One region of the Comamonas antarctica genome, then DNA from elsewhere that is predicted to be linked to it. Evidence: predicted binding sites of a transcription regulator. Region 1 holds the regulator's gene; the other holds the start of a gene.
The links. Region 1 encodes FNR, which switches genes on or off when oxygen is low (the NO sensors DNR and NnrR bind a similar motif). Its sites were predicted from a motif close to TTGATNNNNATCAA; they were not measured.
Positions count from the first base shown of each region.

Region 2: a site for FNR is predicted at 1,806-1,819, ahead of HUK68_RS09765 (COX15/CtaA family protein). Genes of this name have one in related genera too.

Region 1 is NZ_CP054840.1:2,643,637-2,649,952, reverse strand. It holds gene ccoP (cytochrome-c oxidase, cbb3-type subunit III) at 1-299, shown strand, start outside; gene HUK68_RS12270 (FixH family protein) at 385-666, shown strand; gene HUK68_RS12265 (hypothetical protein) at 717-1,037, shown strand; gene fnr (fumarate/nitrate reduction transcriptional regulator Fnr) at 1,046-1,765, opposite strand; gene hemN (oxygen-independent coproporphyrinogen III oxidase) at 1,960-3,342, shown strand; gene HUK68_RS12250 (sulfite exporter TauE/SafE family protein) at 3,493-4,203, shown strand; gene HUK68_RS12245 (cyclic di-GMP phosphodiesterase) at 4,454-5,740, shown strand; gene HUK68_RS12240 (sensor domain-containing protein) at 5,737-6,316, shown strand, end outside.
Region 2 is NZ_CP054840.1:2,054,487-2,060,802, forward strand. It holds gene cyoE (heme o synthase) at 1-457, opposite strand, end outside; gene HUK68_RS09765 (COX15/CtaA family protein) at 454-1,626, opposite strand; gene HUK68_RS09770 (hypothetical protein) at 1,950-2,174, shown strand; gene HUK68_RS09775 (hypothetical protein) at 2,215-2,562, shown strand; gene HUK68_RS09780 (D-2-hydroxyacid dehydrogenase family protein) at 2,902-3,909, shown strand; gene HUK68_RS09785 (hypothetical protein) at 3,955-4,476, opposite strand; gene HUK68_RS09790 (DNA polymerase III subunit chi) at 4,473-4,907, opposite strand; gene HUK68_RS09795 (leucyl aminopeptidase) at 4,928-6,316, opposite strand, start outside.

The DNA.
Region 1 (6,316 bases):
TGCTGAGCCTGTCGGGCAGCCCGAACGACTCGCTGCGCGCCTCGCTGGGCAAGTCGCATTTCACGGCCTGCGCGGCCTGCCACGGCATGGACGGCAAGGGCAACCAGGCCATGGGCGCGCCCAACCTGACCGACGACGTCTGGCTGCACGGCTGGGGTGAGGCGGCGATCATCGACATCGTCACCCACGGCAAGCAAAACCAGATGCCGGCGCAAAAGGACAAGCTGACCGAAGGCCAGATCGGCGTCCTGACGTCCTATGTCTGGAGCCTCTCCAACAAGGCAGGCGCTGCTCACTGAGCACGCCAGGCCGGGGGCGATGCGCGTGCATCGCCCTTTTTCCGTTCAGCGTGCCGCGCGCTGGGCGCCCCATTGAAAGCCCCCCATGACACAGAAAACCTCTCCCGCACACGATCCCCGCCCCTGGTGGAAATTCGGTTTCGTCTGGATGGTCATCGGCGGCCCGGCCGTCGTGGTCGTGGCGGGCGTGGTCACCTTCTGGATTGCCGCCACGCACCCCGATCCGGTGATCGACCCGGATTACTACCGCCACGGCAGCGAGATCAACAAGACGCTGTCAGAGACCCCCGACATGCGCCTGGCGCCCGCGATGACCGGCCGCAACCATGCGGCCACCCCGGCCGAACTCGCGCCCGTCGACCGCTGAAACCCGTCCGCGGGTTTTCCGCAGCGTCCTCCTGCGTGCTTGCCGGCAGAATGAAAGCCTGGCTGCAAAAGGAGTTCCCGATGTGGGCAAGACGCTTGATGTGGATTCTCTGGCCGGCATTTCTCGCTGCCTGCGCAATGGAAATGCTGGTGTTTGCCGTGGTCGATCCCGCCCAGATCCAGTGGCAGGGCGCCGCGCTCGACTGGAGCCGGCAGGCTTTCTACACGCTGTCCTTCTTCGTGTTCTGGCTGGTCATCAGCGCCGCCGGGGCCTTGACCTGTCTGCTCGGCCTGCGCCCGGCCGAGGTCAACAGCTGGGGCAGTGAAGGGCCCCTGCGGCATCGCCGCCGCACCCCGGTGCGTCCTTCCTGAGACGACGCCTAGTCGCAGCGCTGGCTGTTGACGATGCGCTTGAGTGCGTCCGTATCCAGGATGCGGATATGCCGCTGCTTGACCTCGACGATGCCGTCCTCGACGAATTTCGAGAAGGTGCGGCTCACGGTTTCAAGCTTGAGGCCCAGGTAGCTGCCGATTTCCTCGCGCGTCATGCGCAGCACCAGTTCCGACTGCGAGAAGCCGCGCGCATGCAGGCGCTGCACCAGGTTCAGCACAAAGGCCGCGAGCCGTTCCTCGGCCCGCATGCTGCCCAGCAGCAGCATGACGCCATGCTCGCGCACGATCTCGCGGCTCATGACCTTGTGCACGTGGTTCTGCAGCACCGTGACCTCGCGCGAGAGCTCCTCCAGCCGGTCGAACGGCATCACGCAGACTTCGGCGTCCTCGAGCGCCACGGCGTCGCAGGTATGGCGGTCGTTGACGATGCCGTCGAGGCCGATGATCTCCCCGGCCATCTGGAACCCGGTGACCTGGTCGCGGCCGTCTTCGGTCGCCACGCAGGTCTTGAAAAAGCCCGTGCGGATCGCGTACAGCGAGGAAAACGGCTCGCCGTTGTGGAACAGCAGGCTGCCGCGCTTGACCTTGCGCCGCACCGCGACGATGGTGTCGATGCGCTGCATCTGGTCTTCGTTCAGGCCGATGGGCAGGCACAGCTCGCGCAGGTTGCAGTTGGAACAGGAGGCTTTGATCGCTTGTAGACTCATTGATGGGACCTCGGGGTGGACGGGGCCAACCCCCTTTATCGCATGGAACGCCGGCGCGTGCAGCGTCCGATACCTCTGGCCGCCGCTGACATGCATCAAATTGTCGCAGGCGTGGCGTGCGCAAGTCTTGATCGACATCAAGGTCCGGCAGGGTGCCTTGCGGCACAGTAGCCCAAAGCCCAAGGAAACCCCCCATGACCGCAATCACCCCCGAGCTGTTGCAGCGCTTTGACGTGCCGGGCCCGCGCTATACCTCGTTCCCTACCGCCGACCGTTTTGTCGAGGCCTTCGGCCAGGAGGACTACATCCTGGCGCTTCAGCAGCGCCGCCAGGGCGCGCCCGGTCTGGCGCGGCCGCTGTCGCTGTATGTGCACATCCCGTTTTGCGAGTCGCTGTGCTACTACTGCGCCTGCAACAAGATCGTCACGCGCCATCCCGAGCGCGCGCAGACCTATCTGCAATACCTGGCGCGCGAGATCGCGCTGCATACCGAACACTGCGGCACCGGCCAGCCCGTGAGCCAGCTGCATCTGGGCGGCGGCACGCCGACCTTTCTGAGCGACGCCGGCCTGGCGGAGTTGATGGCGCTGCTGCGCAGCCATTTCAACTTCCAGCCCGGCGGCGAGTATTCGATCGAGGTCGATCCGCGCACCGTCACGCCCGAACGCCTGGCCTATCTGGCGCAGCTGGGCTTCAACCGCTTGAGCTTCGGCGTGCAGGACTTCGACGCCGACGTGCAGAAGGCCGTGCACCGCGAGCAACCGGCGAGCCAGGTCTTCGCGCTGGTGCAGGCGGCGCGCGCGCTGGGTTTCGAATCGGTCAATGTCGACCTGATCTACGGCCTGCCATGCCAGACGCCGCAGTCGTTCGAGCGCACGCTGGCCCAGGTCGGCGAGCTGCGGCCCGACCGCATCGCGCTCTATGCCTATGCCCACCTGCCCGAGCGCTTCAAGCCGCAGCGGCGCATCGATACCGCGGCGCTGCCGGGCGCGGCCGCCAAGCTGGCGATGCTGGCGCGCGCGCTGGAGAGCTTCGAGCAGGCCGGCTATGTCTATGTGGGCATGGACCATTTCGCGCTGCCCACGGACGCGCTGGCCGTGGCCAAGCGCCAGGGACGCCTGCACCGCAACTTCCAGGGCTACAGCACCCAGCCCGACTGCGACCTGATTGCGCTGGGCGTCTCGGCCATCGGCCGGGTAGGGGCGACCTACAGCCAGAATGCGAAGGACCTCGACGAGTACTACGACTTCCTCGACCAGGGCCGGCTGCCCGTGGTGCGCGGGCTGGCGCTGGGCCGCGACGACCTGATCCGGCGCGCCGTGATCATGGCGCTGATGTGCCAGGGCGAAGTGCTGTTCGAGGCGCTGGACCAGGCCTGGCTGATCGATTCGCGGCGCTATTTCGCAGCCGAACTGGAGATGCTGGCCGAGTTGCAGTCCCAGGGCATGGTGGAAATCGACGCCGAAAGCCTGCGCGTGACCGCGATGGGCTGGTATTTCGTGCGCGCAGTAGCCATGACGTTCGACCGCTATTTGCAGGCCGACCGCAACCGCGCACGGTTTTCACGCATCATCTAGGTACCTCTGCACAAATCCCTGCGGCTGTTGGCAGCACGGCTCGCGAGGTTTGTGCAAAGCATCCCTAGGTTTTTTTGCCGCGCGTCAGGTTAAGCTGGCCGCAGCCTGGACGGCCGCAGCGCCGTCTTTCCACCCCTCTTTCCTGCCACCATGTTGCTTAGCCTGATCTGGACTGCTGCCGTGATGGGCCTCATGGGCGGCCCGCATTGCCTTGCCATGTGCGCCGCGCCCTGCGCCGTGGTCACGTCGGCGGGGGCCACGGGGGGCAGCGTGGTGCAGGTGCATGGCCGGCGCAGCCGGCTATGGCTGCGCGGCACGCTGTTTCACGCGGGCCGGGTCGCAGGTTACGCCAGCCTGGGCGCGCTGGCCGCCGTCGCGGTCGAAGGGCTGGCCTGGCTCAATATGCGCACCACGGCCATGCAGCCGGTCTGGACCTTCATGCATCTGGGCATCATGCTCTGGGGCATCCTGATGATGGTGCAGGCGCGCCAGCCAGCATGGATCGAAGGCGCGGGCCGCGCGCTGTGGCGGCGCGTGCAGCCCGTGGTGGCGGCGCCGGGAGGCAGCTTTGCCTCGGGCTTCGTCTGGGCGTTGATGCCCTGCGGCCTGCTGTATTCGGCGCTGCTCGTGGCCGCGCTCAGCGGCGGGGCGCTGGCGGGTGCGTTGTCCATGGCGGCATTTGCGCTGGGCAGCGGGCTTTGGCTGCTGGCCGCCCCCTGGCTCTGGGGCCGTCTGCGCGGCCGGCTCAATGGCTTGCGCGCGCATTGGGGCAGCCGCGCCGCAGGGCTGCTGCTGTTTGGCGTGGCCGCCTGGGCGCTGTGGATGGACCTGGTCTACAAGCCTTCGCTTTGGTGCCGCTAGGCCGGGCATCGCAATGCCGGGCAGCGTAATGCCGGGCAGCGCAATGCCGGGCAGCGCGGTGCTGCATCAGGCCCCATCAGTGGCCCCGCTGACGCCTGTCTCGCGGGTTCCTTCAACTGGCGCATGATCGCCTGGCCCGGTGCAAAAAAGCTGCACACTATCGCAAAGCCACGCCCACCCCTCAAGAACTGGCGATAATCGTCGAAACAAACGGGCAGTTGTGCAACCTTTTGTACAGTACGCTTTCAGTGTGAACTCATCTGTCCTGATCAATCCGCAAGCCTTGCGCGTAGGCATGTACATCCAGCTGGAAGTCGGCTGGATGCGCCATCCTTTTCCCGTCAACAGCTTTCGCATTGCCTCCGATAGCCAGCTCCAGACCGTCCAGGCGCTCGGGCTGGATGCCATCCGTTATTTTCCCGACCGCAGCGACATCGTTGCTTCCGAAGCTGCGGATGCCGGCATTGCCGATGCTGTCTCCGATGCGCATGCGACCATCGATGCGCGTGTGGAGGCGCAGCAACTCCCGGCTCCCGCTTCGGATGCAGCCGCGCCAGAGCCCGAGGCAGCGCCGGCGCGCAGCGCGCAGCGCTGGCAGTGCTGCGATGCACGCTATCGCGCTGCCGCGCAGGACTACTTGCAGCTCCAGGCCAATGCCGCCACCGAACCGGCGCAGGCCATGGCCCGCGCCGGCGCCATGGTGCAGAGCTACCTGCAGGATGTGCTGCCCACGGGCGACCTGGTGATCCGGCTGCTGTCCGAAACCTCGGGCAACCGCCAGGCCGAGCATCCGATCAACGTCACCGTGCTGAGCCTGCTGCTGGGCAAGGCGCTGGGCATGGGTGCCGCCCAGTTGCAGGAGCTGGGCATGGCAGCGCTCTTGCACGACATAGGCAAGGACTCGGCGCCCGGGGCGCCTTTGCCGACGCGTGCGCAATACGAGCGCCATGTGGGCGATTCGGTGGCTCTGGCGATGGGCATGGGGGCATCCAGCGAGGTGCTGACGGCCATTGCCCAGCACCACGAATTTGCCGACGGCAGCGGCTTTCCGCTGCACCTGATCGACGAGGACCTGAGCCCGGCGGGCAAGGTGCTGTGCCTGGTCAACGCCTATGACCGCCAGTGCAATCCCGAGCATGCGCAGACCGGCCAGACCCCGCACGAGGCCTTGTCCGCGCTGTACTCCCAGCAACGCGAGCGCTTCGACGCCGTGATGCTGCGCGCCTTCATCCGCATGATGGGCGTCTATCCGCCCGGCTCGGTGGTGCAGCTCGCCGATGGGCGTTACGCGATGGTGGTATCGGTCAACAGCTCGCGTCCGCTCAAGCCCGAGGTGCTGGTGTACGACGCCAGCGTGCCGGCAGCGCTGGCGCAGCCGCTGGATCTCGAGAAGTGCGCCGGGATCAGCATCCGGCGCAGCCTGCGCCTCGACCAGTTGCCGCGCGAGGTGCTGAGCTATCTCTCGCCGCGCCAGCGTATCTGCTATTTCTTCGAACGTGCGGTGGAGCCCGGCAATGCGCAGGCGGGCGCAGCATGAGCCATCCGTTCGAAGCTTTCTGGCACCAGACTCTCGATGCGCTGCTCGAAGCCGTGTGGTTGATCGACGAAGACACGCTGTGCATCCGCTTTGCCAACCGCGCGGCCGCGAAGCTCTCGGGCTACGACCGCCAAGCCATGCATGGCATGCCGGTGCAGGCGCTGGCCGCGACGCCGCAGGACCTGTGCCTCTGGGAGGATGCGAGCCAGTGGCAGACGGGCTCGCAGACACTGACCCAGGTGCAGTGCCGCGATGGCCTGCTGCGTCCGGTCGAACAGCGCCTGGAGCGCATTGCCGGCCCCTCGGGCAGCGATTCTGGCTGGCTGCTGCTGACGATGCTGGACCGCAGCGAGCAGGCGCATACCGAGCATGAACTCGAAGGCCTGCTGTCCGACCTGCGCGCCACGCTGGATTCGACGGCCGACGGCATGCTGGTCTGCAGCCAGGACGGCAGCATCCGCGCCTTCAACCACCGCCTGGCGGCGATCTGGGACCTGCCCCGGCACATGCTGGTGGAGCGCAACGATGCCTCCATCCTCGACTACATGGCCGCCAAGGTGCTGGACCGCGAGGGCT
Region 2 (6,316 bases), 590 kb from region 1:
CGCCAATGACGATGTTCTGCGGCGTGCGCGGCTTGAGCACCACGGTATAGATGACCGCATAGCCGACAAAGGTGGCGAGTGTGAGCCACATCGTCAGCGGATTGCTGCCGATGAACAGGATGACCGATCCCGCCGTGCACAGCGCGGCCGAAAATGCGAGTGCCTGCGAACTCGACAGCTCGCCGCGCGCCGTCGGACGCCACGAGGTGCGCTGCATGCGCGCATCGATGTGCTTTTCCACCAGGCAGTTGAAGGCCGCGGCCGCGGCCGCCACCAGCCAGATGCCGATGCACGACACCGCCATGTGCAGCCACTGCTGCGCCGAAGGCCAGCCGGGCACGGCAAGCACCATGCCGATCAGCGCGCAGAACACGATCAGCTGCACCACCCTGGGCTTGGTCAGGGCGTAGAACTGGGAGAAGCGGGAAGCGGGGGAAAGCAGGGTATCCGTGGTCATGCGCGAGCGAAGGCTTTCTTCGGGGGAGATTGGCGCAGCTCCGGGTCCGCGCGAGAGGTGCGGCTGGCCGCCAGGCTCCAGACCAGTACGCCCACCAGCGCCGCAGCGCCTCCGGTGTGCAGCACGGCGGCAAGCAGCGGCCAGTCAAAAAGAACGTTCGACAAGCCGGTCATCACCTGCAGCAGCAGCAGGATGGCCAGCCAGCGGCGCTGGCGCGCAAGCGCCTGGCCGCGGCGCAGCGCAAAGACCAGCGCCACCAGCACCGGCACCACGACATAGGCGGCCAGGCGGTGCAGGTAATGGATGGCGGTCAGGGCCTCGAAATCGAGATGGCTGCCATCCTTGAGCATGCCCAGCGGCCGCCAGATCTCGAATGCCTGGGAGAAATTCATTGCCGGCCACCAGCTGCCCTGGCAGGTCGGGAAGGTGGTGCAGGCGAGCACCGCGTAGTTGGTGCTGACCCAGCCGCCGAGCGCGATCTGCAGCGTCAGCAGCGCCAAGCCGCCAGCCAGGGCGCGGCGCAGCCAGGGGGCCAGCGGCTCGGGCGCGCGCCCCCGCACGGCCAGGCCGTGCGCCACGGCGGGCACGCACAGCAGCGCCAGCAGCACCGTGCCGCCCAGCAGATGCAGGGTCACGATGGCAGGAAACAGTTTTTCGGTCACCGTGAGCGCCCCGAACGCTCCCTGGATGCACACCCAGACCAGGCTCACGGTGGGCCACCACGGACTGCGGCCCGCGGACAGCGGCATCCTGCGTGCCAGGCGCCAGCTCAGCAGCGTCAGCGCAATGATCAGCACGCCCACTCCGGTTGCGAGGTAGCGGTGGATCATCTCCACCCAGGCCTTGCCATGGGTCACCGGCCCGGTCGGCATCGCGGTCTGCGCCGCCGTGATTTCGACATGCGCGCCCAGCGGGCTCGCGTTGCCGTAGCAACCGGGCCAGTCGGGGCAGCCCAGGCCCGAGTCCGTGAGGCGCGTGAACGCCCCGAACATCACCAGATCGAAGGTCAGGAACAGCGTGAAGACACTCAGTGCCAGCAGACGTTCGGCCGGGCCATGCTGGCGGTTGCGAAACCAGACCCAGGCCAGCGGCGCCAGTGCAATCACCGCGCCGATCAGCATCAAGTGCAGCAGGGGTTCCAAGTCGTAAAGGGGCTGGCTACTGGTCATCAGGTCATCACTCGGCTCATATCAGGTGCGCTGTGCAGACCGTCTGCGGCAGGAAGGCACAATTTTCAAGATTGTCTGAAATATCTGAACACTCTCAAGAAAAAACCGCGCTGATTCAGGGCGCGGGGAGTGCAGTCAGGACCTTGCGCGCCAAATAGCACACCGCCGGCGATGGCGCATTGTCCCGGGTCAATTCTATCGGTGTGCGCGCCGCGTCGCAGCGAGTGTGCAAGTGACCCTATGGATCGAGTGTCGTGCGCCCCGGCAACCAGCACCCTACAGTACGCGCGCCAACGGCCGATAGGGAAGGCACAAGGAATTACATGACCTACGTTGCCGATATCACCCGCATTCCCGACCTGCCCCTGCAAGCCCATGAACATGGCTTCGCCTGCTTTTCCTGCGGCCAGCCGCTGACCACTTCGGCCGTGCGCTACGACGGCAAGGGCGGCAGCATCCTGCTGCACCTGCGCTGCGCCAATGAAATGGGCCAGCGGCTGATCGTCGATTCCTGGACCAACCGGCGCAACAACGCGCCCGCTGCCTGAAGCCGGCCATGGAGCGTGAGGGCTGCGCCCATAATGCGGTATGCCCACTCCTATCTGCCCCACCTGCGGCCATGCACTGGCCGACAGCAGCCTGCCTTGCCCCCAGTGCGGGAAACAACCCGCCATCCATGCGGCGCCCGCCGCGCGCAGCCGCCTCGTGCCCTGGCTCATCGGCTTGCCGGTAGGCGCATTTGCGCTGCTGATGCTGATCGGCTCGCTGCTGTCCACGCCCGAAGGCAACGAGCAGTGGGTCGCGCGCGAAGCCATCAAGGTCTGCAACAAGGAAGTCGCGCGCGCTCCCGAGGACCGCAAGCGGGCCGACCTCACGCTGCAGGACTGCGCAGATCTCGAGACCGCTTTCCGCGCGCAATATGGCATCGACCCGTGAACTCCAGGCGCCGGGCGGCCACTCACGCGCGCCGCATCCTGTGGCGTCATACGCATCTCCATGAGTGGCCATTACACGCCTTGCTACATGCCCAGCCAATCTGTAACAATCAACCCCGCGATTCAGGCCGTGCCCATGGCGTCGCCGGCGTGAAGGCCTGAGCGCATGCGGGACAATGGGCCATCCGGAAAATTGCCTGCCGGCGGCGGGCGAAACGCATGCAGGTCGCGGGCGACGCCGCCTGCTTCCACTCTTTTCAGCCCCGGGCCAGCCTGCCACGCACAGGCACGGGCCCGGGTCGCCACCACCTACCCATAGCCTGTGAGCTGGGAGCCCGTCATGAACATTGTCATCCTGGACGACTACCAAGACGCTGTACGCAAACTGCAGTGCGCGAGCCGCCTGGACGCCTTCAATGCCAAGGTATATACCAACAGCGTCAAGGGCCTGGGCCAGCTGTCGGTGCGGCTGCGCGACGCGGACATCATCGTGCTGATCCGCGACAGAACGGCGATCACGCGCCAGCTGATCGAGAAGCTTCCGCGGCTCAAGCTGATTGCCCAGACTGGCCGGGTCGGCAGCCACATCGACGTGCAGGCCTGCACCGACCACGGCATTGCCATCGCCGAAGGCGTGAGCTCGCCGGTCGCGCCCGCCGAGCTGACCTGGGCGCTGATCATGGCCGCGATGCGCCGGCTGCCACAGTACATCGCCAACCTCAAGCATGGTGCCTGGCAGCAGTCAGGCTTCAAGGCCGCATCGATGCCGCCGAACTTCGGCCTGGGCAATGTACTGCGCGGGCGCACGCTGGGCATCTGGGGCTATGGGCGCATTGGCCGCATCGTGGCCGGTTACGGCCGCGCATTCGGCATGAACGTGCGCGTCTGGGGGCGGGATGCATCGCGCGCCCAGGCGCTGGCCGACGGCTACCAGGCCGCGACCTCGCGCGAGGATTTCTTCGCCCAGTGCGATGTGGTCTCGCTGCACCTGCGCCTGAACGAAGCCACCGAGCACATGATCACGCTGAACGATCTGTCGCTGATGAAACCCACGGCGCTGCTGGTCAACACCTCGCGCGCCGAGCTGATCGAGGCCGATGCGCTGGTTGCGGCGTTGCAGCGCGGCCGTCCCGGCATGGCGGCCATCGATGTGTTTGAAAGCGAGCCCATCCTGCAGGGCCACGCGCTGCTGCGCATGGAGAACTGCATTTGCACGCCGCACCTGGGTTATGTCGAGCAGGACAGCTACGAGCTGTATTTCGGCGCGGCCTTCGACAACGTGGTCAACTTCATCAACGGCGCGCCGACGCAGATCGTCAACCCCGACTTCCAGCTGGCGGCACGCTGAAGCCAGCGCCGCGCCGCGCAGCCGGGCTGCGCGCGCGGCGGTGCATCAACCCCGGGCCCGGGCGCCCTGCTCCAGGCGCTCGTGCGCCACGGCCTCCTGCACCGTCTGGCGCACCACGGACTCGAGTTCCTCCTGCAGGCGCAGCGTGAGCGAGCGCGTCTGCGCCTGCACCACCTGGGCGATGGTCTCGCGCAGCCTCTCATCGAGCACCTGGTCCACGCGTTCGAGCAGACGCTGCACCAGCAGTTCCTCGGCATGGAGCCAGGTCTCGGCCTCGGGACGCACCACCGGCGCGGCAGCGCGCAGCGGCGCCGCGGATTCGGGCGGTGCGAGCTCTGGTTCGGGCTCAGGCTCGGGTTCCGGCTCCGGCCCGAACTCGGCCTGAGGCGCAGACCATGGTTCTTGCTCGGGCACAGATGAGGATTCCCACTCCGGCACGGGCTCCGGTAGCGGGTCGGCGCGATGAACCGCGGCCTCCGGCCCGATGGCGAGCGCCTCGGGCTCGTTGACCACTTCGGTCAAGGTCGGCACATAGCGCGGCGGTGGTTTGCCAGCAAAGCCCATCATGCCCCCTTCAACACCAGATCGTGGCGCACGATGGGCAGGCCCAGGCCCGCATAGTGCTTCCAGCGCAGCCGGGCCTGCGCCCGGTCCTGCTCGTCGTGCGCACTGACCACCTCGACCACACGCGCAAACGGCGCGAAGTGCGCGGGCACCTGCTCCCACAGGTTGAGCAGCAGGTCCCGGTGCGGCGCGCAACGCTCATCCTGCACCAGCACCACGGGCGATGCCGCAAACACCTGCGCGTCATCGCCCTCGCAGGCATGGGCCAGGAACTCGGTCGGCGGCATCTTCCACAGCATGGAAGACAGCGCCTGCGTCACCGCCTGCGGTCCGGTCACCACCACGCGCACGTCATTGCGCATGGCCTTGCGCACGAAGCGGCAGACATAGGCCAGCCGGTCCGGCGCATTGAAGTGGAAGGCGACTTCGGTCATGGCCTGAGCGCTGTACTGGCTCAAACCAGGGGTCCGGACGCAGCGTCCGGCGCCTCGGCCTCGGCGGTGACGGCCTTGACCGCCTTGACCGCAGCTGCCGCATCGGGCGATGCCAGTACCTTGGCGGACTTCGCCGGCTTCGCGGCCTTGGCCGGCTTGGCAGGCTTGGCCGGCGCCGCCGTCTGGGCGGCGTCCAGCAGGTAATGCACCAGCAGGCCCACGGGACGTCCGGTAGAACCCTTGGCGGTGCCGCCCTTCCACGCCGTGCCAGCGATGTCCAGATGCGCCCATGCCATGTCGCCGACGTAGCGCTGCAGGAACTTGGCCGCCGTCACCGCGCCGCCCGCACGGCCGGCCACGTTGCCCATATCGGCAAAGTTGCTCTTCAGGCCTTCCGCATATTCGTCGTCGAGCGGCATGCGCCAGCACAGGTCCTGCGATGCTTCGCCGGCGTTCTCCAGCGCCTGGGCCAGGGCCTCGTCATTGGAGAACAGGCCGCTGCGCAGGCCGCCCAGCGCCACCACGCAGGCGCCCGTGAGGGTGGCGATATCGATCACGGCGCGGGGCTTGAAGCGCGCCACGTAGGTCAGCGCATCGCACAGCACCAGCCGGCCCTCGGCGTCGGTATTGAGCACCTCGATGGTCTGGCCGCTCATGCTGGTGACCACATCGCCAGGCTTGACCGCACGGCCATCGGGCATGTTCTCGCAGGCGGGAATCAGGCCGACCACATTGATCGCGGGGCGCAGCTCGGCCAATGCGCGGAACACGCCCAGCACGCTGGCCGCGCCGCCCATGTCGAACTTCATCTCGTCCATTTCCGCCGCAGGCTTGAGCGAAATCCCGCCGGTGTCGAAGGTGATGCCCTTGCCGACCAGTGCCACGGGCGCCTCGTTGCGGGCGCCGCCGCGGTAGTGCAGCTCGATCAGGCGCAGCGGTTCGTTCGAGCCCTGGGCCACCGCAAGGAACGCGCCCATGCCGAGCTTCTCGACTTCGGCCGGACCATGCACCTTGCACTCGATGCCGGGCAGCTTGGCCAGCGCCTTGGCGGCTTCGCCCAGGCGCGTCGGGGTCGCATGGTTTGGCGGCCGGTTGGCCCACTCGCGCGTCACGCCCTGCCCCAGCGCCAGCGCCACGCCGCAGTCGAATGCCGACTGCAGCGGCGCCTTGGCGGGAACGCCGAACAGCACTTTTTCCAGGCTGCAGGGCTTGGCCGAGGGTTTGGTGGCGGAGAATACGTAGGTGGCATCAGCGAGCACCTGCACGGCCGCGGTCAGCGCCGGCGCAGGGACATCGAAACTGAAGCACACTACGGCGCGCTTGAGCGCTGACCCGGTCAACGCCGGGCCGACTGCGGCCAGTGCCTTGCGCACCGCCTTGGCCGAGCCATCGCCCGCGCCGACCAGCAG